4 regions of the Terribacillus jepli genome follow, and region 1 is predicted to be linked to each of the others. Evidence: predicted binding sites of a transcription regulator. Region 1 holds the regulator's gene; each other region holds the start of a gene.
What was found. Region 1 encodes Rex, which represses fermentation and respiration genes when NADH is low (regulators of the CRP and FNR family bind a similar motif). Its sites were predicted from a motif close to TTGTGAAATATTTCACAA; they were not measured.
Positions count from the first base shown of each region.

Region 1 (7,645 bases):
ACAAAGAATGAAAGCGAGTCAGGTGATGGTAATGACCCATTTAATGAAGACGATGCATACAATAGAAGAAACCAATTCGTTTGGTAGGCAGCTTGCTGAACTGCTGCAGCCAGGAGATATCATTACGATGGAAGGCGATCTTGGTGCAGGTAAGACGACACTGACAAAAGCGATTGGTGCTGGTCTAGGTGTGAAACGGACGATCAACAGTCCCACCTTCACCATCATTAAAGAATATGAAGGACGTCTGCCGTTATATCATATGGATGTATATCGGCTGGAGGACAGTGATGAAGATATTGGTTTCGAAGAGTATTTTTCAGGTGAAGGTGTTTCCATTGTGGAATGGGCACAATTCATAGAAGATTACTTGCCGAAGGAGCGTTTGGAGCTTACGCTTAAGCATGATGGAGAAGGAAGAACGATTATGCTCAAGCCCATCGGTGAACGTTATGAAAAGCTTTGTGAGGAGTTAATGGAATGAATATATTAGCCATGGACACATCCAATCAGCTGCTGGGAGTAGCGATTGTGAAGGATGGTGTAACTTTAGGTGAACATGTCATGCATGGTCACAGAGATCATTCTGTTCGATTGCTGCCGGCAATCGAACAATTGATGAAGGAAACAAAGACGGCACCAGCCGATTTGGATCGGATTGTTGTAGGGCAGGGGCCAGGCTCCTACACAGGGGTAAGAATAAGTATGGCAACTGCCAAGACAATGGCATGGGCTCTTGGCATCGAGGTCATTGGTGTTTCCAGTCTTGAGGGGCTTGCTCATCAAGGAGAATTATTCTCAGGGTATGTCTGTCCTTTCTTTGATGCGCGCAGGGGGCAGGTGTATACAGCCCTTTACGCCAGCAATAATGGATCATTCGAGCAGGTGGAAGAAGCAGTTAATCCTCTTTTCTCGGATTGGCTTGAACAACTGCGAACAAGAGAGGAAAAAATTCTATTCCTAAGCCCGGATATCGAGATGTACCGCAGTATGATCACCGAAATGCTAGGTGAGCAAGCAGTTATTCCGGAAGGAGCTGTGCATTATGCGCGTCCTTCCGTACTAGCCCAAATCGGTGCTGTGAGGAAAACGGATGATATACATCAAATCGTACCGAACTATGTTCGTATGACGGAGGCGGAATCAAATTGGCTGAAGCAGCAGGAGCAGCACAAGTGAGTGCGCAAGTAAAAGTCCGTCCGATGCGATTAGCCGATGTGTCGGCTGTTTATGCAATCGAGACCGCATCATTTACTGTACCATGGTCCATTGATATTTTTGAACGTGAAATCACGGAGAATACCTTTGCAAACTATTTTGTCATCGAAAGCGATGGTGTGATTGCAGGTTATTGCGGAATGTGGCTTGTCATCGATGAGGCACAGATAACGAACATCGCCATTCTGCCAGAATACAGGGGACAAAAACTGGGTGAGAAGCTATTTGCGCATGTCGTGGAACAGGCAATCTTTGCAGGTGCTTACCGTTTATCTCTTGAAGTACGTGTGTCCAATCTCACAGCACAGCATTTATATCGAAAATTCGGGTTGGTGCCGGGTGGTATACGGAAAAACTATTATACAGACAATCAAGAAGATGCGATTGTAATGTGGGTGAATTTATGAAAACATCAGAACTTATCTTAGCAATTGAAACAAGCTGTGACGAAACAGCAGCTGCCGTTATTGAAGGAGGCCGGGTGATCAGATCCAATGTTGTTGCTTCCCAGATCGAAAGTCATAAGCGTTTTGGCGGTGTAGTACCGGAAATAGCATCCAGGCATCATGTGGAACAGATTACGCTCGTCATAGAAGAGGCAATTCAGCAAGCTGGCATTCAAAAAGAGGATTTGGACGCTATTGCTGTGACACAGGGACCTGGTCTTATCGGTGCATTGCTTGTCGGGGTGAATGCTGCCAAAGCGCTGGCTTTTTCCCTTGGTAAGCCTTTGATCGGTGTTCATCACATTGCTGGTCACATTTATGCCAATCGCCTGGAGCAGGAGTTTGCATTTCCTTTGCTTGCTTTAGTCGTTTCCGGCGGTCATACAGAGCTTGTCCTCATGAGAGAGCACGGTAGTTTCGAGGTTATCGGAGAAACACGGGATGATGCAGCTGGAGAGGCATACGACAAAGTAGCCAGGACATTGCAGCTTCCTTATCCCGGTGGTCCACGGATTGATAAGCTGGCCGCTGAAGGTGAACAGTCGATTGATTTCCCTAGAGCATGGCTGGAGCCCGGGAGCTACGACTTCAGTTTTTCGGGTTTGAAATCAGCAGTGATCAATACGCTGCATAATGCCAAGCAAAAAGGAGAAACGCTGCCGCCGGCCGATGTAGCGGCGAGCTTCCAAGCAAGCGTCGTGGATGTGCTGGTAGGCAAAACAATTCGTGCGGCAGAAGAATTCGGTGCGAAGCAAATCATCGTTGCCGGTGGTGTTGCTGCAAATAGAGGACTGCGTGCCTCACTTGAAGAAGCATTTGCGGACAAGCAGGCAGATCTGCTTATTCCGCCGTTGGCTTTATGTACAGATAATGCAGCAATGATTGGTGCTGCTGCTTCCATCCTTTATCAGCAAGAGAAATTTGCCGATATGTCAATGAATGCACGGGCTTCTATGCCGTTATAATAAAAAGCATCGTTTTCTTGGTTGAAAACGATGCTTTTTTATTCACAATATAAGTAGTTGATTGTGTATAACTTCTTAAAACCCGCTATTAGTACCTGGTATAGAAGTGGATAAATCAGACCGAAATCGATGTGAATATTGTGGATAATGTGCATAAAATTGTGCATATCCCATTATATCAACAATGTAACCCCATTCAGTCCTGTGTATAACTTTCCTGTTCTTCACTGAGTGTTTCCCATTCTTCCATCACTTCCAGTAATGTTGCCTGCAGCTGCTCATTCTTCTCGGTTATCTCCTGTGCTTTCTGATAATCCTGAAAGATATCCGGATCTGTGAGCAATGTTTCATTGCTTTCGATTTCTGTCTCCAGCTCGGCGATCTTCTCTTCCAGTTCGGCAATGCGTCTTTCCCGTTTTCGGATTTCTCGCTTCAGTACCTTATCTTGATGATAAGTGGATTTATTCTCCTGTCTGACAGCTTTCTGTTTCGTTTCTGCAGCAAGAGCCTCCAATTCTGCAATTTCCTGCTGCTCCTGTTTCTTCTCCAGAAAATAATCATAGTTCCCCAAATAGGATTTAATTTGTTTATCAGCCATTTCAAGCACCTGTGTGGCAACCTTATTCATGAAGTAACGGTCATGAGAGACAAATAGGATCGTGCCCGGGTAGTCGGCCAATGCACTCTCCAATACTTCCTTGCTATCTAAATCCAAATGGTTGGTAGGCTCATCCATGATCAAGAGGTTCGATTTTTGCATCATTAGCTTCGCTAGCGCAAGTCGAGCCTTTTCGCCGCCGCTCAATGTGTTGACTACCTTCAGTACGTCATCACCAGTGAACAGGAAATTACCGAGGATCGTTCGGATATCTTTCTCATCCATTAGCGGATAATCATCCCAAAGTTCGGCAAGAACGCTTTTTGAGGAGTGCAGTTCCGTTTGCTCCTGGTCGTAATAACCGATGCTGACGCCAGTACCCAGCTCTACTTGTCCAGAATTGGCTGGCAGCTTTCCGATGATCGTCTTAAGCAATGTTGTTTTTCCGGTTCCGTTTGGACCAGTAAGGGCGATGCGGTCCTGACGATTCATATGGAAGCTGACATGCTCAAAGACTGGGGTAGTGCTCGCAGGATATTGATAGGACAAGTCGCTCACTTTCAATACATCATTTCCACTGCGTCGATCGATATCGAATGAGAGTCTTGCAGACGATGCATCATGCAGCGGGCGGTCGATCCGTTCCATTTTTTCAAGCTGCTTGCGTCTGCTTTGTGCCCGTTTTGTCGTTGTGGCACGGGCAATATTCTTTTGGACGAATTCTTCCATCTTTTTGATTTCTGCTTGCTGCTTCTCGTATTGCTTCATCTCGCGTTCAAAATTGGCAGCTTTTTGTTCCAGATAACTGCTGTAATTTCCTTTGTAACGAACAGAGTGATTATGAGCTATTTCAATGACGGTATTGACTGTTTTGTCGAGAAAATAGCGGTCATGCGATACGACTACGACAGCCCCCTGGTAGCTGCTCAAGTAACCTTCCAGCCAGTCCAGTGTAGATATGTCCAGGTGGTTGGTCGGCTCATCCAGTATCAGTACGTCCGGTTTTTGCAGCAGCAGTTTCCCCAAGGCAAGCCGAGTCTTCTGCCCGCCGCTCAATGAACCGACAGGAGTGGATAAGTCTTTGTCCCCGAAATTAAGTCCGTTCAATACAGAATGGATATCTGCTTCATATTGATAGCCTCCATTCAAACGGAAAGCCTGCTGTTTTGTATCATAATTTGTTAAAAGCTGCTGGTAAGCCGATTCGTCAGAAATGAGATCGGGATCGCCCATTTTTGCTTCCAGACGGCGCAATTCATCTTCTTGCTGGATGAGATCGGCGAAGACGGTCTTCATTTCCTCCAAGATGCTCTTTTCCGACTCTAAGCCTGTGTGCTGTTCCAAATATCCTAGTGTGGCATCCTTCGACAGAAATACATTACCCTCGTCATAGCTCAATTCTCCTGCCAGGATCTTCAGCAAAGTCGATTTACCAGCACCGTTGCGTCCGACGATGGCCAAGCGATCCTGTGTTTGTACTTCCAGTTTTATATTTGATAAAATGACGTCTGCGCCAAATAGTTTTGTAATATTGTTCGCTTGCAATAAAATCATCTTGTTCACCTCATACTATCAGTGTATCCTATGTGACAAAATAGTAGCAAGCGCCGAATTCCCGCGCTTTTATGCTTTTATTCGGATGGACATCGTAAATGAATTTGTTAAAATGGAGATAAGGTACCCCACCCTCATTTTCTTTGTGAATCTGTACAAGACTTTCCTATTCATATCTGTTAGAATAAGGTGTTAACTATAATCGTACTTTGTGAAAGTATCATATCGTAACAATTCAAGGATGAAGCCGCAGCCAGCATCTGCAACTCCTTACAGATGCCGGAAGGGAACCTGTCTGCAACCCATTATTCCGTCTAGTCGGAGTAGAGCTGGCCATATTTGAGAAAAGGTAACAGAACCATACTGTTCTAGTCCGAGAGGCCTTTTTGACCAGCTGCATGGCTGCACGAAGTTCGCTTTTGGAAACTGCAGGCTTTAGGAGGATAAATGAGCATGTATATGGATCAAAATAAAATACCAAAAGCTACGGCAAAGCGGCTGCCCCTTTATTATCGATTCCTCAACAGCCTGCATCTGCAAGGCAAAACGAGAGTATCCTCGAAGGAACTCAGTGAATCGGTGAAAGTCGACTCAGCTACAATCCGTCGTGACTTTTCTTATTTCGGAGCACTTGGCAAAAAGGGCTATGGCTATAATGTAGAGTACTTGCTGAACTTCTTCCGGAAGACACTGGACCAAGACGAGATCACGAAAGTGGCACTTATCGGTGTCGGTAATCTTGGAACGGCATTCTTGCATTATAACTTCACGAAAAATAACAATACAAAAATCGAGATGGCATTCGATACCGACCCAGGGAAAGTGGATCATAATATTGGCGGCGTACCTGTCTATCATATCGATGATTTGGAGAAATATATCGGCAATGTAAGTGCGGCAATCCTGACGGTGCCAGCGCATGCTGCCCAAGCAATCACTGACCGCCTTGTCGAGTGCGGAATTGCTGGCATCCTGAATTTCACCCCAGCGCGTATTGCCGTGCCTAGCAATATTCGGGTGCACCATATCGATCTGGCAATCGAATTGCAGTCATTAGTTTATTTTCTGAAGCATTATTAATTCCAGCACCTCTTATCTAGAGGTGTTTTTTTCTTACATAAAGGAATGTAGTGAGTAAGTAAGAATGATGTTTTAAACATGGCTGAAATTCAGTCGGGAAGAGACACTAGGAAATAGAGGAGAAAGGGAAGTGGAGACATGGTGCAAGCAGCAATTTCGCTAAAGGAAGTTACATATGAAACGGATAAGGCACAAATCATCCAAGGTATAACCGGTATGTTCACAAAGGGGAAGATCACAGCAGTCATCGGTCCATCAGGTGCGGGAAAAACAACGCTTTTTCGGCTGTGTAATGGGTTACTGTCACCAACAGGCGGAAACATCCTGATCGATGGGAAGGAAATCATAACGTATGATCCGGTAAGCTTGCGCCGCCATGTCGGAATCGTCCTCCAGCAGGCAATCATGATGGAAGGTACTGTTCGGGATAATTTGCATTTGCCGCTTCAGCTAGCTGGCAAGGAGCTATCGGATGATAAAGCAGAACAGATTATACAGTTAGTAGGTTTGGAAACAAATATATTGAATCAAAACAGCAGAGATTTATCAGGCGGACAGAAGCAAAAAGTCTCCATTGCCAGAACATTGCTGAACCAACCCGAGATTCTGCTGCTGGATGAAATCACGTCATCTTTGGATCGGGTTTCCAAGCAGGATATTGAGAAGCTAATCAACCAAATCAATCGAAAGCATGGCACAACGATCATTTGGATAACACATAATTTGGAGCAGGCAAAGTCGGTTGCTGATGAGGTTTGGGTCATGATGAACGGTGGAATTGCGGAAGCGGGTCCAATTGCATTACTTGATTCTACGTCGAATGCTGCTGTCAGACGTTTTGTTATGGAGGAAGAAGTATGAGCTTAATCGCTTTGCTGCTCACTTTGATATTTGTCCTTATTCCGCTTATCCTATCCAAGACGCTGCGACTTGGTCTGGAAAAAGACACACTAATTGCCACCATTCGTTCCATCATCCAGCTGTTTGCAGTCGGATATGTATTGCAGTTCATCTTCGACGCAGCAAATATCATTTATATCATCTTGATGGTGGCGCTGATGATTGGGGCAGCAACGCAAAATGCCAGAAAGAAAGGGGCATCCATCAAAGGCATCACATGGAAGCTTGTGCTTACGTTCATTGTAATTGAAATACTGACTCAAGGGATTTTATTGGGGCTTGGAATCACACCGCCGACAGCACAGTACATCATCCCGTTGAGCGGGATGGTAATAGGAAACTCCATGGTACTGGGTATTTTGTTCCTGAATCGATTCACTGCGGAAGTGGAAGCCAGAAGAGAGGAGATGGAGCTCATCCTTTCTTTGGGCGGTACACCGAAACAAGCGATTCAGCGATCATTGCTAGCGTCCATCAAGGCGAGCACCATCCCCACTATCGAAAGCCAAAAAACGATTGGCCTTGTCCAGCTGCCTGGTATGATGAGCGGACAAATCATTGCCGGAGCAGATCCGCTCCAGGCCGTCATGTTCCAGCTGCTCATTCTATTTCTTTTGCTGACAACTGCCATTGTGACGAGCATCATGCTTGGTTTCTTATCTTATCCGACGAAGTTTAATGAGCGAATGCAAATAATGGATTAGAGGTACGCGCATTTTGTGTCCCTCCTAAAGATAACGATGCTTTGTGTTGAATTGCAATCCAGTATAAATAGTAAGTTTCTAGGGAAAAATGAGCCGACAGTACTGTCGGCTCATTTTTGTTTCATTAAGAGAGAGCGCAATAAATTCAGGTTCTCCAAATGGGTGATCCAGTCGGTGAAG
Region 1 is NZ_JBFEGH010000025.1:42,076-49,720, reverse strand. Features, by position in the region: gene tsaE (tRNA (adenosine(37)-N6)-threonylcarbamoyltransferase complex ATPase subunit type 1 TsaE) at 32-484, shown strand; gene tsaB (tRNA (adenosine(37)-N6)-threonylcarbamoyltransferase complex dimerization subunit type 1 TsaB) at 481-1,179, shown strand; gene rimI (ribosomal protein S18-alanine N-acetyltransferase) at 1,176-1,625, shown strand; gene tsaD (tRNA (adenosine(37)-N6)-threonylcarbamoyltransferase complex transferase subunit TsaD) at 1,622-2,629, shown strand; gene abc-f (ribosomal protection-like ABC-F family protein) at 2,826-4,781, opposite strand; gene AB1K91_RS19520 (redox-sensing transcriptional repressor Rex) at 5,235-5,861, shown strand; gene AB1K91_RS19515 (ABC transporter ATP-binding protein) at 6,000-6,722, shown strand; gene AB1K91_RS19510 (ABC transporter permease) at 6,719-7,465, shown strand.

Region 2 (7,645 bases), on a different contig from region 1:
ATGGCTCGGCATTCTAACAACCGCATCCGGCGGTGCTATACTTCTATACTTACAAGTGGAGGCATTTTTGTATGGAATGATTGGCTGGTTTTTGTATGTGGTCTGTTATACAGTATGGTCAAAACGACGTTACACATGGAACACACTCATCGGAAGTTTGTCGGGAGCGGTTACTCCCTTGATAGGTTGGACAGTTTTGAACCCACAGCTGACTTTTGCGCCGATTACGTTTGTATTGCTTTTGTTTTTATGGCAAGTTCCGCATACCTATGCAATCGTATGCAGAAGATTTAGCGATTACGAAGCTTCTGGATTATCGATGCTTCCTGTAGTCAAAGGAATAAGGAAAACGCGGTATCATATGGCCTTCTACCTCATGCTACTACTTTTATTGATTCCACTCTTTCCGCTAGCAAGCGGCGGAAAGCTGATCAGTCTACTGTTCACCGTTGCCTGGCTGCTGCAAACCGTGCTCGGGGGGCGTCAATCCGATCAGCAACGATGGGCAACCATTAATTTTCAGTTGTCCATCATATACTTGCAAGTTCACCTGCTGATATTCTTCTTAGCATATGTATGAAGCCGGGCAGCAAGCCCGGCTTTTCCAATTAGCAACTGAATGCTGCGACACGATTGAGGTCGATGCCGAAATACTGCCAGCGGAACTGCTGCGGTCGCCAGCGGAAGCCGGCAATGGAGGTACGCCCGACAAAGACAGGGTAGTACCAGAAACGCTGTCCGTTTTCTAGCTGTATATAAGTGTACCGGAAAAGGCAAAAGCTGATTCCGCCCGGATCGACAGCAAAGGCAGAAGGACCGCCGCTTACTGACTGCAGCTGCGGAATTTGAGATGGAGGAGGACCGGGAGGAGGACCGAACTGACCTTGCTGTCCGCCTTGCCCGCCAGCTCCTGGAGGAGGTCCAAATGGAAATCCGCCTTGCCCGCCTCCAAAACCAGGTCCGCCGAAGCCAGGACCACCGATGCCGGGACCACCAAATCCAGGTCCGCCTGGAAACTGGATTTGCCGTTGCTGATTTTGTTTATCGTCGTTTTCGTTGTACATCATCATTCTCCCTTCTTGCTTCTTCTTCATCGTATGTAGGCCCCTGTGTAAGGGTAGCTTGCCTATCTTATTTTTACCGGTTTCTCTCATACACGCCTTGAGTATAGCTCTTAAAATAGGAGAAGAAGGTGGTTATGACCGACAAACGAGAATCAAATCATGAAAGTAAAAAGGGGCTTTATCCGGATGGGCTGCGTTGTCGGCAACATCATATATGCATTCAATGCGCATCGTTTTTCTGCTACGAATCACGGGAGCAGCAGAAGTGAGAAGTCCTTGCCGGCAAAGGACAATGGGCTGCTTATCATTGGATTGGGATTCATGAATTTTTGTGGCGTTTCCGTTTCATGCATCGTTTCAAAACAGCGGAAATGAACGGGCTGGCCGTATTGATCTTATCAGCAGAGGTATTGTTTTTGGTGTGGTTGGTTCATTTTTCATCCCGACACCGATCTAGTCAGTTCCAGACAAGGCAAATGGAATGGATGGTGCGCGCGCTGAAGTTTCGCAACAGGCATTCGGATGATGGCTTCTTGGAATGGTCTCTAGTGGATTCACTCTGTTTGGGTGTACAGTGTCATTCGCGGCCACTATGAGAAGATGAGCCCGGGAAAAGCATAAAGATATTAATACTTTTTTCGAAAAAGGGAAAGCTACGAAAGCAGAAGAGTGAAAAGGCTTTTATTATGTCGTTTTTTTGAATATATAATAGGAAATGAAAAAAAACATTAACGTGTGTGAAATATCTTTTGACAAGTTCTCTAAGTAGGAGTAAAGTTGTAGGTGGATATTTTGAGCAATTTGTGAACGTACAGTTGTGAACAAATTCACAACGAAGTATAATGTTTACGTATAAATATAATGCATTGCCATAGCAAAGGAGAATACGTTATGTCAGAAACAAACGAAAGTGTTAGCCAGAGCCAACAAGACCTAGTTGACCAATTGCTAAAACCTGAAGTACAAGAATCATTGACTTCCCTGATCGAACAGCTGCCAAAGATCAATGAACTTGTGAACGCTTTGACTGCTTCTTACGACTTCGCGCAAGCTGTAGCAACAGATGATGTGTTGAAATCCGATACAGTTAATGCAATTTCAGAAGTGCTTCACCCAGTGACGGACTCCGTGAAATCAGTTGCCCAAACTGCAATCGAAGCGAAGGATCGCGCGGAAGCAAGCAACGAAACGATCGGCCTATTTGGATTGCTTCGTCTGATGAAAGATCCACAAGCACAGAAGATGTTCCGTTTTGTTCAAAGCTATTTGGAAGTAGCGAACGAAAAAGAAAGACAAAAACAAAAATAAGAGCATAAAGGTAAGGACGGAGGATTAAGTATGGCAAAGAATATCGTTATTTTAGGCGCCGGTTACGGCGGAGTCTTAGCCGCTCAAACCGTACGTAAGTATTACAGCAAAGCACAAGCGAATGTAACACTTATCAATAAAACACCGACACATCAAATCATCACTGAGCTTCACCGTCTTGCAGCGGGCAGCATTTCCGAGCAAGCAGTGGCAATGCCTGTAACGAAGCTTCTGAAAGGTTTGGATGTAGACTTCAAAGTTGCAACAGTGGAAAGCTTCAATGTCGACAAGAAAGAAGTTGTCCTTGAAGGCGGCAGCACACTTTCTTATGATGCGTTGGTTGTAGGTCTTGGCAGCAAGACTGCCTACTTCGGCATCCCTGGATTGGAAGAGAACAGCCTTGTTCTTAAATCCGTTGACGATGCAAATAAAGTATTCAACCAAATCCAAGATAAAATCAAAGCATATGCAGCTTCCAAAAACCCTGCAGATGCAACGATCCTTATCGGTGGCGGCGGTTTGACTGGTGTTGAGCTGGTTGGCGAAATCGCGGACAAGCTTGCTTCTTATTGCTTGCCTCTTGGCGTAGATCCGAAAGAAATCAAGCTGCAGCTGGTCGAAGCTGGTCCGAAGATCCTTCCGATGCTTCCGCAGCACCTTATCGATCGTGCACAATCCAGCTTGGAAAAACGCGGCGTGGAATTCCTGCTTGGCTTGCCAGTAACGAATGTGGAAGGCAATGTCGTGGAATTGAAAGATGGTCAGAAAATCGAAACGAACACATTCGTTTGGACTGGTGGCGTTCAAGCCCTTCCGATGGTGGCGGAATCCGGTTTGGAAACAGACCGCGGCCGTGCGACTGTGAACGAATACTTGCAGTCCAAGAGCCATCAAGATGTCTTTGTTGTCGGTGACAGTGCAGTTTACTTCGGTGAAGACGGTCGCCCATGGCCGCCAACAGCACAGATCGCTTGGCAAATGGGTGAGCTAGTGGGCTATAACCTATTCGCTTATCTTGAAGGCAAAACAATGGAAAGCTTCAGCCCGATCAACTCCGGGACACTTGCAAGCCTTGGCCGCAAGGATGCTGTAGCATTTGTCGGTGCTAACCAAACACCATTGAAAGGCCTTCCGGCAACAATGATGAAAGAAGCAAGTAACATCCGTTACTTGACTCACGTTAAAGGCCTATTCAGCTTAGCTTACTAAAATAAAAAAGACACTTCCTCGGGAAGTGTCTTTTTTTATAATGCCAGATCGATTAAGGTGCAAAACCATAGAAAATAAGTATGAAGATAAAGAAGGATACATAACTCAATCCTGCCAGCAAAGCGAACCAAAAAATGTACATGGTGACTCTTATCCAAGTCAGTTCAGACAGCTTGGGAATCAGTTTGAATAATGTATATGCAATAAGTAAGATTGTTGGAATGATGTATAAATAGGAAAATACACTGACCCAATGATAAAGACTGTTGAAACCACCCTCCAATACAGGGCCGTCATATATCCGATATTTGTTGGAAATGTATATGATTCCGGTTATGAAAATGATGGAAAGCAATGTGAAGTAGGTGAGGGTGGAATATCTTACACCTTTTTTTTCTCCCCTCAGAATGAAATACATAAAAAGAAGAAAAATTATCAAAATGACTATTTTAAACATTGTTTCACCTCGGATGAAAAGCATTATGCCAGAGACCAAGTGTACCATTATTTGCTACATGGAGACTAGGGTCGCTTAATAAAAGGGTATAAAAAAAAGCTATGTATTGCACAATAGACATTCGAGTGTTAATATAGAAAAAATTTACAAGTGATGAAACGGAGTAGTATAGTGTGTCAGTTCCTTCTACAGAGAATCCCTGCAATGCTGAAAAGGGTGGAGGAGCCCAGCTGGAACAAACCGTGGAGCTGCTTGCCGGATAGATGATGGCAGGCCGGGAGTGCTCGTTATTGCACAAAGGTCTACGCATTCAGCGTGTACTTTTTGAGTCTGGCAGGGTGACTTGTCAGGGAAACTAGGGTGGCACCGCGACGGAATCTCGCCCCTAAGATGACAATCTTGGGGGTGGGATTTTTTTATTTGCTTCACTTCAGAAAATGAGGAGGAATGAAGATGGGGAAATACCGTTTCCGTGCTATTGGAATGCTGATAGCGATTACCTGTGCTTCCTGTGGGGATTGGCTGTATTTGATTGCTTTGAATTTGAAAGTATATGAGCAGGCAGAGCAGACAGCAGCAGCTGTCGCCATCCTCTATATGATCAAACCGGCAGCAGGATTGCTGATGAACAGCTGGGCTGGAAGTATTATTGATCGGTTGGATAATCGAAAGCTGATGATTACGTTGCACTTAATAAGGACTGTCGGAATAACCGGGATGATCATGGCCGATTCCCTATGGCAAATTTATGTGCTGGTATTTTTCGTTGCAGCAGCTGGATCCATTTTTGAACCAGCGAGTTTGCCCTATATAACTGGATTGATCGAAGAACGGCACTGGCAGAAATTCAATTCATATCGCGCTATTGCGGATGGCAGCGGCTTTGTGATAGGGCCGGCAGCAGCGGGGATCTTGGTTGGTGCTGGGTCTGTTGAGGCTGCGTTAACCGTAAATATATTACTTTTGCTGATGGCGGCAGTCATTTGCTTTGCTTTGCCATCTGTAAAAGCTGCCTTGGAGGAGAAAACGGAAAGCAAATGGCTGCAGATCTGGAAAGAGGATTGGCGTCTGGTTTTCGATTATAGTAAAAGCTTTGTCATGCTGACATTTCTGCTTCTTTTGTTCAGCTGCTTTACCGTCATGACCGCGGCTGTCGATTCCATGGAAGTGGCTTTTAGTGCAGAAGCGATTGGACTTTCAGAAGCTTCATATGGATTACTTGTAAGTATTGCTGGAATCGGCTTTATCTCTGGTTCCGTACTGCTTACTGCAGTAACCCGTTATTTCAGGTCGGTTCAATTACTCACATATGGTGCAGCAGCAGGAGCCATGGGATATGTACTGTTCGCTTTTTCGCAAAGCTTTATACCGGCAAGTGCAGGTGTATTCATTCTATCCGGCGCGCTGGCTTTTGCCAATGCTGGATATGTGACCTATATGCAAGAGCGGATTCCGGTCGAGCAGATGGGTCGTATGCTGAGTATGTATCAATCAATTGAAGCCATTTTAATTATCGGGATGACGGCAGTCCTTGCTGGTATCAACCAGTTGACGAGTGTGGCAGCTGCAGTACAAATCGGTTGTTTGATCATGCTGCTGTTAGCGATATTGCTAGGGATGTGCAGTTTGAAAGCGAATGTAAAAACAAAAGCTTGATACATTCTGGGAATAATCAACAGAGGGTATGCGTCCTCCTCATACCCTTTGTTGGCACATGGAAACTACTATAACACCAAGCCGCTGATAGCGCCGATTATTACAATGACCCAAGCTGGCACTTTCCAGAAGGCCAGCAGGCTATAGTAAACAGCAGCAAGTGCAATGTCAGCGGCTGTGTGTATAGTCGTGGACCAGATAGGGATAAAAAAAGCACTGATCAAGATTCCTACAACTGCAGCATTGATTCCAGCGAAAGCTTTGCGGAAACCGCTGTTTTTCTGCAGGCTCGCCCAAAATGGCAGAGTCCCGATTATGAGCAAAAAGGCTGGAAGGAAAATGGCCAGTGTAGCAAGCAAACCTCCCTGCCAGCCATACAGTACAGTTCCGAGATAAGCAGCAAATGTAAATAATGGCCCGGGTACTGCCTGGGCAGCGCCGTAGCCGGCAAGGAAGTCTTGCTGACTGATCAATCCTGTAGAGACGAATTCCCGTTCAAGGAGTGGAAGGACAACATGACCGCCCCCGAAGACGAGTGAACCAGAACGGTAGAAACTATCGGCCATAGCAAGAAAAGGAACGTCTGCTATCAAACGCAGTAAGGGCAATCCGGCTAATAAAATGAAAAATAAACTTAGGCAGATTGCACCGATCTTTTTATCGATGGAGAGGCTTAGCTCGGCAGATTTTTTATCGCCCTGATCAGGGTGCAGCAGAAAATAACCTGCAACAGCTGCAAGTAATATAGCCAGCAGCTGTGCCAATTGATGGGACCATAAAAGTGTAAGGACAAGAGCCCCTAATGCAATACCCTTTGCGATGGGACTTGCTGTGAGTTTCTGGCTCATTCCGAGTATGGCATGAGCGACAACGGCAACTGCTACGAGCTTCAACCCCTGAATCCACCCAGCATCCGCCAAATCTATATGAACAAGGAATAAGGCAAACAAAATGAGTATGATGACAGAAGGCAGGGTGAATCCTATGAATGAGATGATTCCTCCGAGTATGCCACCTCTTATGATTCCGATCCCGATTCCAACTTGACTGCTGGCCGGCCCGGGCAGGAACTGACTTAATGCAACAAGATTGGCATATGCTTGTTCTCCAAGCCAACGTTTATTTCGTACATACGTCTCCCGGAAGTAACCGAGATGGGCAATGGGGCCACCGAAGGATGTACAACCCAAGCGAAGAGATATAAGAAAAATTTCAATAAGGGCAGATAATTTCTTTTGGTTATTCGTCATATTCCATACACCTTTCCATATATTAATCGTTGGTATGAGATGAAATGTGCTGTAAGAAATTCATTTGTACTATAACATTACCTTTGTTCTGGTGTTTTGAGATTTACAGTAACTTTATAAAATATTATACAGATTATATTCTTGACAGGCTGAACGAAAAAAAATATTATTATCTAGACCGATTGCTATAATTTAAGGGGTGTAAGGTTGTATGGTGCAGTGAAAAAGAAGGAAAGCACAAAAGAACTTATATTATGCGCTGCTTCGGAATTGTTTCAGCGGCAGGGCTATCACGGAACAGGTTTGAATCAAATTATCGAGGAAAGCGGTGCCCCAAAAGGGTCGTTGTACTATCACTTTCCAAATGGAAAGGAAGAGATCGCAGTCGAAGCCATCAGGCTCATGAAGGAACATGTCTTGGAAGGAGCCGCGAGGGATCTGGCAGCGAAGGATACAGCAGTAGAGGCTTTTCAGTACCATATTCACAAGATTGCTTCCGAATTTGAAAAAAAACATCAAATGGAAGGTGTCCAAATCGGACTGATTGCATCTGAAACTGCAGCAACGCACGAAGCATTGCGAAACAGCTGCCAGCATGCCTATGCAGATTGGCAGGCATTATATACAGATCGATTGATCGCCTTCAGTTACGATAAAGAAATGGCGAAAGAATTGGCGGTTACGATAAATGCCATGGTGGA
Region 2 is NZ_JBFEGH010000016.1:62,120-69,764, forward strand. Features, by position in the region: gene cyoE (heme o synthase) at 1-580, shown strand, start outside; gene AB1K91_RS16235 (hypothetical protein) at 609-1,067, opposite strand; gene AB1K91_RS16240 (hypothetical protein) at 1,224-1,439, shown strand; gene AB1K91_RS16245 (DUF1641 domain-containing protein) at 1,956-2,372, shown strand; gene AB1K91_RS16250 (NAD(P)/FAD-dependent oxidoreductase) at 2,403-3,581, shown strand; gene AB1K91_RS16255 (MFS transporter) at 4,492-5,694, shown strand; gene chrA (chromate efflux transporter) at 5,763-6,944, opposite strand; gene AB1K91_RS16265 (TetR/AcrR family transcriptional regulator) at 7,164-7,645, shown strand, end outside.
Region 2: a site for Rex is predicted at 1,880-1,897, ahead of AB1K91_RS16245 (DUF1641 domain-containing protein). Genes of this name have one in related genera too.

Region 3 (7,645 bases), on a different contig from region 1:
GTCTTTCGCCGTCGCGATGCTGTTCCAGCCTTCCACGGGACGCAGTTTCTCCTGACCGACATAATGAGCCCAGCCGCCGCCATTCACTCCTTGTGCACCGACTAGCAGGACGAGATTCAGCACTGCGCGGTAAATGGTATCGGAATTGAACCAGTGGTTGATGCCGGCACCGACGATGATCATGGACTTGCCATTTGTGTCCACGGCATTTTGCGCAAATTCCCTCGCTATTTTGATGACCAAGTTACGGTCGACACCGGTGATGCTTTCCTGCCACGCTGGTGAAAATGGCGCGATGTCGTCATACGATTTTGCGACTGTGCCACCGATACCCCGGTCCACACCATAGTTCCCCAGCATCAAATCGTAAACTGTCGTGATGTACATTGTTTTCCCATCCATCTCGAGCTTTTTGACAGGTACGGCGCGTGGGAGCGCTTTATTCTCCTGGGCATCGAAGTATGGCATGCTCACATGCACCACTTCATCCTCCCGGCCAAGGAAGCTCAATACAGGCTCGATTTTCTCGCCGGTCTGTTCATCCTCAAGCTTCAGATTCCACTTCCCTTTTTTGTCCCAGCGGGAGCCCATTGTTCCATGCGGGATGGCGAAACGATCGGTTGCCTTGTTGTACATCGCAGGTTTCCACTCATCATTTTCAGTTGATAGATGAATATCCTTGGCATGGAGAAAACGATCGGCCGTGAATATATCGCCGTCTTTTTTCAGCTTTACTGCAAAAGGAAAGTCTGTATACTGTTTGGCGTATGTTTCAAAATACGGCGTACGCTGCTTCTGATAATACTCTGACAAAATGACATGCCCCATCGCCATGGCTAGCGCCCCATCCGTTCCTTGGCGCACAGAAAGCCAGTCGTCTGCAAATTTTGTGGATTCCGCATAATCCGGGCTGACAGAAATGACTTTTGTTCCTTTGTATCGTGCTTCGACAAGGAAATGAGCATCCGGCGTACGTGTGAGCGGTACGTTTGAACCCCATGTCATGATATAGCTGGAGTTGAACCAGTCCGATGATTCCGGTACATCGGTTTGATCTCCCCAAATTTGCGGGGAAGCAGGCGGCAGATCAGCATACCAATCATAAAAGCTCAGCATCGGGCCGCCGATCAAGGACATGAACCTACTTCCTGCTGCGTGACTGATCATACTCATTGCCGGGATCGGGGAAAAGCCGACATTGCGATCCGGCCCATACTTTTTCATCGTATACAATACCGACGCTGCTATAAGCTGCGTTACTTCCTCCCATGTGCCGCGCACCAATCCGCCTTTTCCTCGTGCGCGCTTATAGGACATAGCTTTTTCTTTATCTTCCACAATTGATTTCCATGCCTCCAGCGGATTGGCATGCGCTGCTAACGCTTCCCTCCACAGGTGGAGCAGCTTTTTCCTTACATATGGATACTTCACGCGCAGAGGGCTGTAGATATACCAGGAGAAACTTGCACCGCGGGGACAGCCGCGCGGTTCGAATTCCGGCATATCCGGTCCGGTTGTCGGGTAGTCCAGCTGCTGGCCCTCCCAGGTGACAATTCCATCCTTCACATATATGTTCCAGCTGCAAGAACCCGTGCAGTTCACACCATGAGTGGAACGAATCACTTTATCGTGCTGCCATCTTTTCCGGTAAACGTTCTCCCAGTCTCGGTTTCCTTCTTGTAATTGGCTATGCTTTTCGGCATATTTTTCGATTGGTTTCAAATAATGCATACGTTGCCAGAGCGGTGAGCTTTTCTTTTTCATTGTTGTCCCTCCAAACGAAGTTCTTACATTCAGTTAAACACCGATTTGCAATCGAGGTTGTGAGAAACATCACACATACGCAAAAAAAACATCCTAGATTGTGATGTTTTTCACTACCTGCTTCCAACAGAGTTTGTAAGATAACAGCATAAAAGACACTTACTAATGGAAAGGAAAGGTTTCCTCATGAAAAAACCAACAATTCAGCTATCTTTGCAAACATCCAGTCTGGTAGTCGGGTTCATGATTTGGGTGTTGCTTTCTTCCTTGATGCCTTACATCCGGGAAGATATCACACTGACTTCCGGCCAAGCCTCACTCGTTACGGCTATTCCTGTCGTACTTGGGTCGCTATTACGGATTCCGATTGGTTTTTATACAGATCGAATCGGGTCACGGATCATTTTCTTGTTTAGCTTTATCATTTTATCGGCACCAGTTTTCTATATCAGTACAGCCGATAGCTTCATGGATTTGATTATCGGGGGGCTGATTTTAGGTGTAGGCGGTGCAACCTTTTCCATCGGGGTGACTTCCCTGCCCAAATACTATCCGAAGGAAAAACACGGTTTCATTAACGGCATATACGGTATCGGCAATATCGGGACAGCAATCACGACCTTTGGCGCACCGATTCTAGCAGGAGCGATAGGCTGGCAAGGCACCGTGCAACTTTATTTGATTTTACTTCTCGTATATGCCGTGCTTATTTTCCTATTCGGAGACAAGCGTGAAGAGAAAGCAAAGAAATCCATGGTAGAGCAAATCAAAGGTGTTTACCGAAACCCGATTCTCTGGTTTGTCAGTTTGTTTTATTTCATTACATTCGGGGCTTTTGTGGCGTTCACTGTATTCCTTCCAAGTCTTTTGGTCGACAGCTTCGGGCTGGATCCCGTTGATGCCGGGATCAGGACTGCCATCTTCATTGTCATCGCCACCCTGCTGCGTCCTGTCGGGGGATGGCTGGCTGATCGCTTCGATGCCTTCATCCTATTGATGCTTGTATTCGTCGGTGTCGCCTTGTCCGGCATTTTGCTATCCTTCTCTCCAAGTCTGCCTTGGTATACGGTTGGCGCGCTTGCCGTGGCATGTACAGTCGGTATCGGAAACGGTACGGTTTTCAAGCTCGTACCGTTGTATTTCCACAAACAAGCTGGGATCGTGAATGGAATCGTGTCTGCCATGGGTGGCTTAGGCGGCTTCTTCCCGCCGCTGCTTCTTACATCGGTTTCCGCCATCACTGGACAACACGCAATCGCCTTCATGCTATTATCCGAATTCGCGATGGTGAGTTTTTTGATCGTCGTCTATCTTTACTACCGCGAACAAGTGGATGTAAGCAGCAAGATCATCAGCGGAACAGCGGAAGGTATCATGGTCACGGACAGTCACTTGGTCATTCAGCAAATCAATCCGGCATTCACCCGCATCACTGGCTACACCCAGGATGACGTAGCAGGTAAAAAGCCCAATCTGCTGCAATCCGGTCGACATGATAAAGCCTTTTACGAAGCCATGTGGCAGTCTATTGAAAGAGAAGGTTTCTGGGAAGGGGAAATATGGAATAAGCGAAAGAACGGGGAGATCTATCCAGAATGGCTGACAATCAGTCCCGTGAAAAACAATGCAGGAGAAACAAAGAGCTATGTCGGGATATTCAATGATGTAACCAATTTAGCTGTTAGCCAATAACAAAAGCCTTCTTCCCGTGGAAGAAGGCTTTCTCTTCATTTATCGAGTACACCCATGAGCTCCGGCAGCCAGAGACTAAGTGCCGGGATATAGGCTACTGCAAGAAAGGCAAGAAAAACCGGAATGTAGAACAGCAGCAATGGCTTCGTCATTTCTTCAACCGTAACATTGCCGACCTTGGATCCGATGAAAAGGACCGTTCCCACTGGTGGTGTAATCGTACCGATAGCCAATCCCATCGACATGATCGTTCCGAAATGGATCGGATCGACACCGAATTCCAACGCAACCGGCAGCAGGATCGGTGTAAAGATAAGCAAGGCAGGCGCGATATCCATGAAGGTTCCGACAACCAAAAGGATCAAGACGATAATGAGCATCAGTATGACCGCATTACCGCTGAAGTCAAGTATGCCGGAGGAAAGCATCTGCGGCAGCTTGGAATAAGACAAAATCCAGGACATCGCTCCTGATGCGCCAATCAAAAGAAGGATGACCCCGGAGAACATGACCGTATCCCGAAGAATGATCGGGATGTCTTTCCACTTCAAGCTGCGGTAAATCAAACTCAGCACCAGTGCATATAAAATTGCCACAGCCGCTCCCTCTGTTGCGGTAAAGACACCGAATGAAATACCGCCGATGACGACTACGATCAGCATCAGGCTTGGGATAGCATCGAGAACGACTTTTGCTGCCTGGGAGAAGCGGATTGGTTCGGAAACCGCATAGCCCTTTCTTTTGGCCACGATATAGGCTGTCACCATGATTAGCACCGACATTAGGATACCTGGCAAATACCCGGCAATAAACAAGGCGCCGATCGATGTTCCGCCGCTTAAAACAGAATATAAGATTGGCGTGCCGCTTGGCGGGATGATCAAACCTGCCGGTGCAGAAGCTACGTTCACAGCTGCTGAATAAGATGGATCATAGCCTTCTTTCTTCTGCATCGGCGCCATGATTTTCCCCATCGTTGCAGCTGATGCAATGGCAGATCCGGACAAGGCTCCGAACAAAGTATTCCCAATGACATTCGTGTGCGCCAAGGAACCAGGAAGTCGTCCAGCCAACAGCTTGGCCAAATTGATCAAGCGCAATGCAATGCCACCGGTATTCATGATACTTCCTGCCAATGTAAAGAAAACAAGCGACAACAGGACAAAGCTATCAATTCCAGCGATGAACTGCTGCGATACAACCATTAGTATTTCGTCGAATGGCAGCAGCATTGCTCCTGCTGCCAATGATGATAAACCGATACTGATCGCAATCGGGACGCCGAAAAAAATCAAAAGAAAGAACAAAGCAAATAGTACAATACCCGCAAGAACGACACTCGTCATGCTGCATCCCTCCCACGGGCAGCTTCTTTACGTGCCATAAGTCGATTCGTCACGATGTAATACACACTCAATAAACCGGACAATGGCAGCGCAGCATAGACATAGCCCATCGGCAGTCCAAGAACCGGCGAAGTCTGTGTCATGGAAGCAAGCATCAGCTGTGTGCCGCCAATGATAAAGACGACGACCATGAACAGAAGCACCGTCACTTCGATAATTAGCTCGGCTGCTTTTTTATCTTTGGCAGCCTTCCATTTGGACATCAGGAATGTGAGTGCAATATGCTCTTTCACTCCAAAAGCATAACTTGCTCCGAGCAATCCAACCCAAATGAAAGAAAACCGCAATACCTCTTCTGTGAACACGCTCGGATTCTGCAGGACAAAGCGTGTGAAGACTTGCCAGATTGCACCTGCAACCAAGAAGACAGTCAATGTACAAGTCACCAGCAAAATACATTTATCTACCCAATACCGTACTTTTTCCACCTCGTTCAGCTCCTCTGGTTTTTCTGTAACGCCGCCGTGTCACTGCAGGGCTGCAATGTCATCCAAGACTTTAGCCACTTCCGGGTCCTTTCGTCTCTCTTCAATCAGCGGCTGCACTAGTTCCTTGAAAGGCTCCTGATCGAGTTCATTGAAAGTTACACCCATCTCGTCCTCTGCTTTTTTGATGCTTTCTTCGATCAGCTGGTCCCAGCGTTCATTATGATTCTCAGAAGAAATTGCTGCTGCTTCCTCGACAGCCTGCTGCTGTTCTGCCGTCAGACTATCCCATGTCTTTTCGCTCATGATAAGAAAATCCGGAATTCGCGTATGTTCATCATAAGAAAAAAACTTAGCTACCTCGCCATGATTCGCATCCGTCAGTGCAATCGGGCTGCTCTCGGCCCCATCAATGACCCCTTGCTGCAGCCCTGTGTAAACCTCCGGGGCAGGCAATGGCGTCGGCGAAGCTCCCAACAGTTCCATCGTCCGGATGGATGTTGTATTCGTCATTGTCCGTATCTTCAGCCCATCCAAGTCTTCCGGCTCCTCAATCGGTGTGTCTGCTGTATAAAAGCTTCTTGCCCCGGCATCGTAATAAGCGATACCATGCAAACCGATAGACTCCAACTCTTCATAGAGGTCCTTCACGATATCAGACTGCATCACCCGCTTGAAATGCTCTTCATCCTCGAAGACATAAGGCAAACTGAAAACAGAGAAATCAGAGTAGAAACTCTCCAGAACCCCGCCATTCACTTTAGCCATATCGACTACTCCATTTTGAACAAGCTCAAGCATTACTCTTTCATCACCAAGACCGCCTTCAGTATAGATATCTGTTGTCAGCACGCCATCAGTGCGGTTTTCCAGCTCCCCGCTGAATTCCTCCAGACTGGCATATACCGGACTATTTGGATTATGGATATGTCCCATCGTCAGCCTTCTCGCCTCCTGGCCAGCGGCATCCGAAGAAGGAGCGACAACCATGAGCACGCCAATGGCAAGCAGCAAAACAGCAAGAATCAGCCACGTCGTTTTCGCTCGATTCATAACTCACCCTCCATAACATGTTATAAAGCGCTTACAATTTACAGCATCCGACAGCCTGCAATCAAGTACTCCCCTTCTGCAGTGTCGAAATCACATCAATTCGTTCAGCGGATTTGCTCCATGGTACATACAATTCATGCGGCAGCTTTCCGCTCCTATAGCACGCATGCATCGTCTTATCCAAATCGATGACGGTCCTGCCATTCTTCGCTGTCTTTGAAATTACTTCGTTAGGGAATGGCTGTACAGCCGCTTTATCATGATGTAATGCATCAATGATCGCCGCATGACCGAGCGCAGTTTCAAAGGTGCATGGAATCTCCCTGCCATCTGTCAGCGCTGCAATGCAATAATCCAACTTATCCAAATGATTCGCCTGCGGATTGCCATAGACTTTCTCCTGACCATCTTCCGTGTACCCAGTGATGATGCCTTGGTCAAGATTGCAATCATAGATGATATTTCCTTTTTCGAAAGTGTAACTGAACTGCGGACCATGCTCTGTCTCTGTAGCATGTGATCCATAAAAAAGCAGTTCGCACCCTTCATCTGTATAAAAACGGATGGCGCATGTATCAAATGTTTCTATGTCATTGGCTCGGTACAGCTCAGCTTCCAGGCGTTTGACGCCGACAGTCCCCTGCAGCTCCTGACCCAGCATGTAAAGCATATTATGGATGAAGTGAGCCGCAGCATTATTGGCTACACTATCGCGAATTTGCCGTCCATCTTGCGCACACAGCTTCCCTGCCCAAGCCGAACGAGAAAAATAGGCTTCATCCCGCGGCCACAGCACCAAGGTTTTCAGCTGCTTCGGCTTTCCGTAGACCCCTTTTTGGATATCCTTTTTCAGCTCAAGGATCGGCGCAGTGAACGACCAGTTGAAACCGATAGCAGCCCACTTGCCTGAGTCTGAAATTGCCTCTTCCCATTTCACCCGATCACGCATATCAGCGAAAATCGGTTTTTCACAAAGAACATTTGATCCATGCCGAAGTGCAAAAATTGCCTGCTCGGTATGCAGATGGATGGGCGTCGCAATAATCGCCAAGTCTGCTTGCCTTTGTTGATAAAAAGCGGCCAGGCTCGTATAAATCGGAATACCTCGCTGCTTCACATGTTTCAGAAGACTGCTTTTTTCCGGATCGATCTCTACGATACCTGCAAATATAATATCCTCCCGTTTCAGCAATGCGTTCAAGTAATGCTCGCCGTATCCATTCATGCCAACTAAAACGACTGCTTGCTTCATCTTCTCTCCCCTGCCTTTGTCAGGCTGATAGCTTGCTCTTGCGCTTGGATGGC
Region 3 is NZ_JBFEGH010000016.1:39,655-47,299, reverse strand. Features, by position in the region: gene AB1K91_RS16145 (nitrate reductase subunit alpha) at 1-1,764, opposite strand, end outside; gene AB1K91_RS16140 (nitrate/nitrite transporter) at 1,951-3,456, shown strand; gene AB1K91_RS16135 (TRAP transporter large permease) at 3,492-4,802, opposite strand; gene AB1K91_RS16130 (TRAP transporter small permease) at 4,799-5,290, opposite strand; gene AB1K91_RS16125 (TRAP transporter substrate-binding protein) at 5,330-6,340, opposite strand; gene AB1K91_RS16120 (Gfo/Idh/MocA family protein) at 6,402-7,592, opposite strand; gene AB1K91_RS16115 (Gfo/Idh/MocA family protein) at 7,589-7,645, opposite strand, start outside.
Region 3: a site for Rex is predicted at 1,863-1,880, ahead of AB1K91_RS16140 (nitrate/nitrite transporter). Genes of this name have one in related genera too.

Region 4 (7,645 bases), on a different contig from region 1:
AAACAAGCTTCGGAAGGAACAGCTCCAGATAATCCCGAAGCTTTCCTGCCCCTTCCAACAAGAAAGTGACCAGATTTCCGGTACCTTCCTGTCTTGTATAACGCGGTCCAAGTTTGAATACACTTTCCAAAAATGCTTTCCGCATATCCTCGACAGTTGCTTCTGCAAATCGGAAACATACCTTCTTGATGATCAGCTGCAATAGCTGTCTAGCAAGAAAGGCTGCTATGAAGCAGCCTATAAGCGGAATTTGAGATATAAAACTTTCTCCATGAAATAGGTGCGTGATGGCCTCCGCCAGCCATTTCGCCTGAAAGATAATGGCTACAGCTTGCATAAGCGTCAATGCGGAGAGCCCTAGCAGCACCGTTTTTATTCCTTTGTATGCCATTAAATTTCTGCCCATTAGTATTCCATATGCTCCTTATGATCCACTCGTTTACGGAAAACGTAGTAGCTCCAGATTTGATAGCCTAATACGAATGGCAGCAACGCCAAACTGATATAGGTCATGACTTTCAAAGAATAATCGCCTGATGATGCTGTCTGTACGGTCAAGCTATACGCTTCACTGATGGAACTGATCATTACCCGCGGGAACAGTCCGATAAACACGGATGCAATCAGCAGGATCATGATCAAGCCAGACATCAAGAATGCCCAGCCATCACGTTTACGTGTGATGAAATAGCCGGATGCGATATAAACCAGGATACCGACCATAAATAGATATTCTAAGATATTGCCGTGTACACTGAACATATCTGTTTTAAAGAATGTCATACCTAGGAATGCCACAAGCAGAATCGCGTTGACTGGAAGCAAATTCTTTGCAGCACGGCGGCAGCGCTCGCGCAATGTGTCCATGAGACGTAGTGTTCCGAAGATAAGACCATGCCATACGCACAGCATCGTTAGTGTAACCCCACCAAGAACTGTATAGATGTTGATGACGTCACTGATACCAGCATGCATATGCATATTTTCATCAATCGGCACACCTTGGATCAAGGCAGTGAACATGATACCGAAAACAAGCGGCGGGATGATGCTGCCAAACAGAATCACCCAGTCCCATGTTTTACGCCAAGTCGGGTGCTCCGCTTTGCCGCGGAACTCAAACGCGACCCCGCGTCCGATCAATCCGAACAGGATGAATGCGAAACATAGATAAAAACCGCTCAGCATGGATGCATACCAGTTCGGAAAAGCAGCGAACATTGCACCGATCGCTGTAATCAGCCATACTTCATTCGCATCCCAGTATGGACCGATCGAATTGATGAAAGCGCGTCTTTCCAAATCATCTTTAGCTACGAACTTACTTGCAATCCCGACGCCGAAGTCGAAGCCTTCCAAGAAGAAAAAGCCAACGAATAAGACAGCGACGAGAATGAACCAGAATTCATTAAGAGAAAGCATGTTGACCCTCCTTCGTAAACGGATCTGCAATCGGATCTGACTTCTCGATATCGTGTTCAGGACCTTTTTTGATTTCACGGACGAACAACGTGATCATAACCGCGAACAAGATCAGATACAAAGCAGAGAAAGTGATGAGGGAGAATAATACTTCGCCTGCAGTCACCCCTGCGCTGACTGCATCTTCTGTTTTCATATAACCGAACACAACCCATGGCTGGCGACCGATTTCAGTCATGATCCAACCAGCGGAGTTGCCGATGAACGGGAAGCTGATTGCAATGATCATCAAGCGCAAATACAATTTGCTGTTAACAAGTTTCTTACGGGCATAAAGATACGCACCCCAGATGGATAAAGCAAGAACTGCTCCGCCTAATACCGTCATGACACGGAAACTCCAGAATGTCGTTTTAACCGGCGGAATGTAATTGCCAGGACCATACAGTTCTGTATAACGTTCCTGCAATGTATTCATGCCTTCGACCGAACCACTGAACTTACCATAAGATAAGAAACTTAACGCATAAGGGATTTGAAGTTCACCAGTATTCTCCTTCGCTTCCGTATCGATATTGGCAAATACTGTCCAAGGTGCCGGATCGGCACTGTCTTCCCATAGTCCTTCACTGGCAGCCATCTTCATCGGCTGTGTTTCAACTAAGTAAAGTGCCTGTTCGTGCCCGGATAATGCAATACCAATACCACTGATCAAAGCAACAATAATAGCGACCTTAAAGGAACCTTTATAAAATTCCACATGTTTCTTGCGCAAAAAGGCAATGGCACTAATACCTATGATGAATAATGCACCAGTCGCGAACGAGCCAAACACAGTATGCGGGAATTCCACCCACAGCTGGCCATTCGTCAAGATTGCCAAGAAATCATTCATTTCAAGTCTGCCATTTTGCAGTACTTCCCCAACTGGATGCTGCATGAATGAGTTAGCAGACAGAATGAAGAATGCGGAGAAGATCGTACCTAAGGAAACGAGCCAAATACATAGTGCATGCAGCCATTTCGGCAGACGATCCCAGCCGAAAATCCACAAACCAAGGAAAGTGGATTCCATGAAAAATGCTAATAATGCTTCTATTGCAAGCGGTGCACCGAAGACATCCCCTACAAAACGGGAGTATTCCGACCAGTTCATTCCGAATTGGAATTCCTGCAGGATACCGGTCACGACACCGACTGCGAAGTTGATCAGGAATAAATGTCCCCAGAACTTCGCCATTTTTTTGTACTTATCATCTTTTTTGACAACATACAGAGTTTCCATGATTGCAATGATGAATGCCAATCCTATGCTCAATGGAACGAATAGGAAGTGGAACAATGTCGTTGATGCAAACTGGATACGCGAAAGCTCTACAACATCCATTTTGCCGCCTTCTTTCTTTATCATAATTTTATCGGAAACTATGTGAAATTAGTCACATGGTCCTGTTACATTTAGTATACTCCTGCTTTCCTATTTGCGATTGTGAAACATTGAACAATTTGTGGCATAATCGTCACAGCTTTGTTAACAAATAAAAAAAACCCTTCAAAAAGGGATTTTCAAGTAATTTATATGAAATTATTTTGACATTAGTTTTATCGTGTATGTGCTAATAAACGGCTGATCGCTCCGCTTGCAGGTTCCGGCAAATCAAGCATAAGCGCCTGCTTTAAGTACGAGGTATCTGTTAAACCATTGCTGTGAAAATAGTCTTCCATCAAAGCTCGCTTCTTTTCCTTGCCTGGCAGCAGCCAATACATAACATACCAAGCTTCCATACTGCCAAGCGGCAGCAAGCCTTCCTTTGTTTGTTCCGTGACAGCAATGAATGGCATCCGAATAACATTTGTTTCATATAGAACAGCAAAGTCAGTCATCAAATCCACATCCACGCCATCTGACATCTCGAAGGTTGTGCAAGCCCTCGTCAAAAAGCGACCTTGGGCAGGCTTGTCTTCGTATTTTACTGCGCTTTCTTGAAGCACTTGCTTCGCTTCGGCAAACAGCTCTCTTTCTACTACTATATCGACATCATTCGGAACTACTGGAAGTTCTTTTAGGTACAAAAGCAGCGAACCGCCGATGGAATAGGAAATATCACGAGCTTCCAGCAGTTCTAATACCGGTCTAAAATGCAATGGATCGCCTTCTTTCCATTGGATTACAGATCTTTGATATACCACACATCACATGCATAATGCTCCGTTTGGCTTAATGGTTTGTCCATCTGCTGGAATCCCTTTTTTAAATAAAAACGGTTTGCAGCAGTCATATTGCTTAATGTTTCCAGATAGCAGCGGCTATAGTGCTGGCTGGCAAAAGTAAGGGCTATCTGTAATAAATCATGAGCTATTCCTGTTCCTCGAGTTTCTTTTGCTGCATACATTTTTTGCAGCTCACAAACGTATTTGTTTCCTCCTTTCCTTTCTTACGAATATGCGGTTCAAAAGGTTTCCTACAGCTTCTTTACCAGATAGTATTGGGTACAGCCAACAGGATGATCTTCCACTTTCCCGAACACTTTGTAACCATACTTTTGATAGAAAGCGGGTGCCTGGAAGCTGAAGCTATCCAATTTGATAAGTCTGGCACCTTTTTGTTTGGCAAAATTCTCAGCTTCGGACAACAACTTTGCGCCAATACCTTCTTTCCGCATAGACTTCTCCACCCAAAGAAAATCGATATGCAGATGCTGCCAATAATACGTACAGGTGATACCTCCGATGATATCCCCTGTATCATCACGCACTGTAAATGTAGCAGTTTCTTTATTATGTCGCTGAATAACGAAGGAATACTTCTAAATAAATAAACCGAACTTCAGAGCAAAATCTAATTTGATTTGCCCTGAAGTTCGGTTTTTCAATAAGCTAAATTACTTCTTGTCCCGTCCTCTTTCCAAACGTTTTCGCTGCTAGAACTCATTAGAATTCGGATCTTTGTTATAATTTTGGTTAACTTTACCTTTGTTAATTATCGCGAAATATTAAAATTCTTTAATTAGTGGTGTTGTGCCTGCACTATTACATACTTTTAAATATAGCTTTATTTTAGTACATAACTTTAACCTTGTAAGTATTTAGACTATCTAATTCTTCTACAGATAAGGGTTGATCAAGAATGATATAGTCTATGTCTGAACAACTTAAACTTTGGTTTAAGTATTTCTGATTTAACTTATCATGCGTGACCATTAACACTAATTCTTTTGATCGTTTTCGAAATGACTGCTTTATAAGTGCCTCTCCTTCTGTTGTTTCGCTAGTTCCTAAAGAAAAATCAAACCCTCTGCATGAAACAAATGCAAGATCAACATGATAGGTTAATGCATCATTAAACGCCCTAGAGCCATTAACTGTGAATCGTTTGGGAGCAATTGAGCCACCAAGGATATTAACATCCGCCGAAGTATATTCAGTTAATAAACTTGCGGTTATGACACCATTTGTTATAACCTTTAAACCTTTGAATTTATGTAAATGATTAACCAAATGAAGGACTGTAGTGCTGGAATCTATGAACAGACTCATATCATCTTGTATTAATTCCAAAGCAAGCTTGGCTATCTTTTCCTTTTCTTTTTCTTCATTAAATTTATCGACCTTCATAAGATATGGTATATCGATCTTATGACGATCGATAATTACGGCACCGCCGCGTGTTCTACGAATCAATCCTTTGTTTTGTAACTCTATTAAGTCTCTTTTAATTGTAGCTTCACTATAATTAAGTAGATCCATTAAATCACTTGTCTTTATAAAGTTTTCTGATTTTAAGTAATTGATTATTTTATCTTGTCTCTCTTTTTGAATAGAAGTTGGCATTTAAATTCCTCCATTGTAGAAGAGGCATGGATGAATTATACCCATACCTCCTGGACCAATTTAATACAAATCAGCCTTGCCCAATGTATTTAATACATGTAACTTCTGCCGCACTACACTTTTAACCTTCTCATTTGGCTGCATATACACTTGGTTCGGTTCATAGATATCAGAATCTTCAGTCAATACTCTGCGTATTTCTTTAAAAAATACACTCTTTAAATCGGAGGATAAGTTTACCTTAGATACTCCATAATCAACAGATGCTCTTACTTCTGAGTCAGGATTACCAGATCCGCCGTGTAAAACGAAAGGAATGTCAATTCGTTCATACAATTCTTTTAGTAGCGGAAGATTCAGTTTAGGTATCACATCTTTGGGATATAATCCGTGTGACGTTCCTATTGCAACTGCTAAAGTGTCAATGTTAGTTCTCTCCACAAAATCTACGGCTTGATCCGGATCTGTATAAATAAAAGATTCAGCTCCCCCTTCATACGAACCATTGTTTCCAATCGTACCCAGTTCCGCTTCAACAGATACACCGACCGCGTGAGCTAAATCTACTACTTTCTTAGTAATTTTTATGTTGTCCTCATAATCAGAACTCGATGCATCAATCATAACGGATGTGTATCCATTTTTTATAGCCCTCATTACATCATAAACACTGCCTCCATGATCGAGATGAATAACGACAGGAATTTTACTATGCAACGCATATTCTTTCACAGCTGCAATAAAGAAATCACCTAAATATTCAATTTCATTAGGGTGTATTTCAATTATTACAGGTGAGCGCTGTGCTTCGACTTCCTCCATAATAGCTTTTAACATATCAAAACTACAAATATTAAAAGCGGGTACAGCAAACTTATTCTCCTTAGCCACTTTTAACAGATCTTTCATTGTATATAACATTATTTATGCGATACCTTCTTTCTCTGATTGAGTTTTATTTGTTTTTTCTTCTTTTGCTATCACTGGTTTCTTTAGCAGTCCAACCGTAATTGCTGTGACGAATGATCCTGCTATTAAGGAAAGAATATACATTGGTAAATTATTTATAACATTAGGTATAAACATGACCCATATTCCTCCATGCGGAGCCATGGATGTCACTCCTGCTGACATCGATATAGCAGCAGCAACAGCTGAACCTGCCATCAAACTAGGAATTACTCTCAGTGGATCAGCTACCGCGAACGGTATGGCACCCTCTGTAATATAAGAGGCACCTAATACCCAACAAGATTTACCAGACGTCTTCTCCTCTTTGTTGAATTTATGTTTAAATAAAACAGTCGCTAATGCCAGACCTAATGGCGGTGTCATTCCCGCTATCATACATGCGGCTACTGGCGCATTAACTCCTGCTGACATTAAACCGACAGAAAATGTCGAGATGGATTTGTTAATAGGTCCCCCCATATCAGCTGCCATCATCAAACCAATCAGCAACCCAAACATCAGACCAGATGTTGTACCGAGCCCATTCAAAAATGCTGTCAACGTACTTAAAAGCCACGAAATTGGAGTATCAATTAAAAATACCATAGACATACCAACTATTGTGATTGCCACTAAAGGAACCGCTATGAGTTGGTATATCGCTTGAACGGATTTTTTCATATTTATTTTATTTGCCAGGATATCAGTAACGTATCCTGCTAAAATACCACCTATCATACCGCCTAAAAACCCAGATCCTCCAGCTATAGCCAAAGTACCCGCAGTCAATCCAGGAGCAAATCCTGCTCTTCCAGCAATAGAAGATGCTATTCCAGCAGCTAAAGCAGGAATCATTAATGCAAATGCAGTATCTCCACCTATTTTTGATAAAGCTCCAGCTATTACATTATAACTATCACTATCAGGATCCGATGCCTCAATTCCAAAGGCAAAGCTCAGTGCAATTAAGATACCTCCTGCGATAACAAAAGGTAGCATGTAATTCACGCCGCTCATGAAATGATTATATAGGCTCTTCTTATTTACTTGCTTATTTTCGTTTTTACTACTCTCATTATAAATAAAGGTACCTATGCCATTTATTGCCTCATCTATAACTTTATCGGATTCTTTTATAGCTCTTGAGGTAGAGACTTTCTTAATCTTTTTACCAGCGAATTTATCCATGTCAACATCCTTGTCAATTGCTAAAATGATAACATCCGCTTCTTCTATCTCTTGTGAGGATAAAACATTTTCAGTCTTGGCTCCCTGGGTTTCAAATTTTGCTTCATGCCCTTTCTTTTCTGCAGTTATTTGAAGTTTTTCAGCAGCCATATAGGTATGAGCAATTCCTGTAGGACAAGAAGTCACCCCAACAATTTTCATTTTATTACCCTCCCAGATTCGTTAATATAAGTTGTAATTCTTCTCCATTTTT
Region 4 is NZ_JBFEGH010000003.1:60,988-68,632, reverse strand. Features, by position in the region: gene cydD (thiol reductant ABC exporter subunit CydD) at 1-406, opposite strand, end outside; gene cydB (cytochrome d ubiquinol oxidase subunit II) at 406-1,422, opposite strand; gene AB1K91_RS04505 (cytochrome ubiquinol oxidase subunit I) at 1,409-2,809, opposite strand; gene AB1K91_RS04500 (nucleotidyltransferase family protein) at 3,025-3,567, opposite strand; partial or broken gene AB1K91_RS04495 (GNAT family N-acetyltransferase) at 3,591-3,827, opposite strand; gene AB1K91_RS04490 (GNAT family N-acetyltransferase) at 3,885-4,214, opposite strand; gene AB1K91_RS04485 (DeoR/GlpR family DNA-binding transcription regulator) at 4,480-5,253, opposite strand; gene AB1K91_RS04480 (ketose-bisphosphate aldolase) at 5,314-6,174, opposite strand; gene AB1K91_RS04475 (PTS fructose transporter subunit IIC) at 6,178-7,593, opposite strand; gene AB1K91_RS04470 (PTS sugar transporter subunit IIA) at 7,598-7,645, opposite strand, start outside.
Region 4: a site for Rex is predicted at 2,850-2,867, ahead of AB1K91_RS04505 (cytochrome ubiquinol oxidase subunit I). Genes of this name have one in related genera too.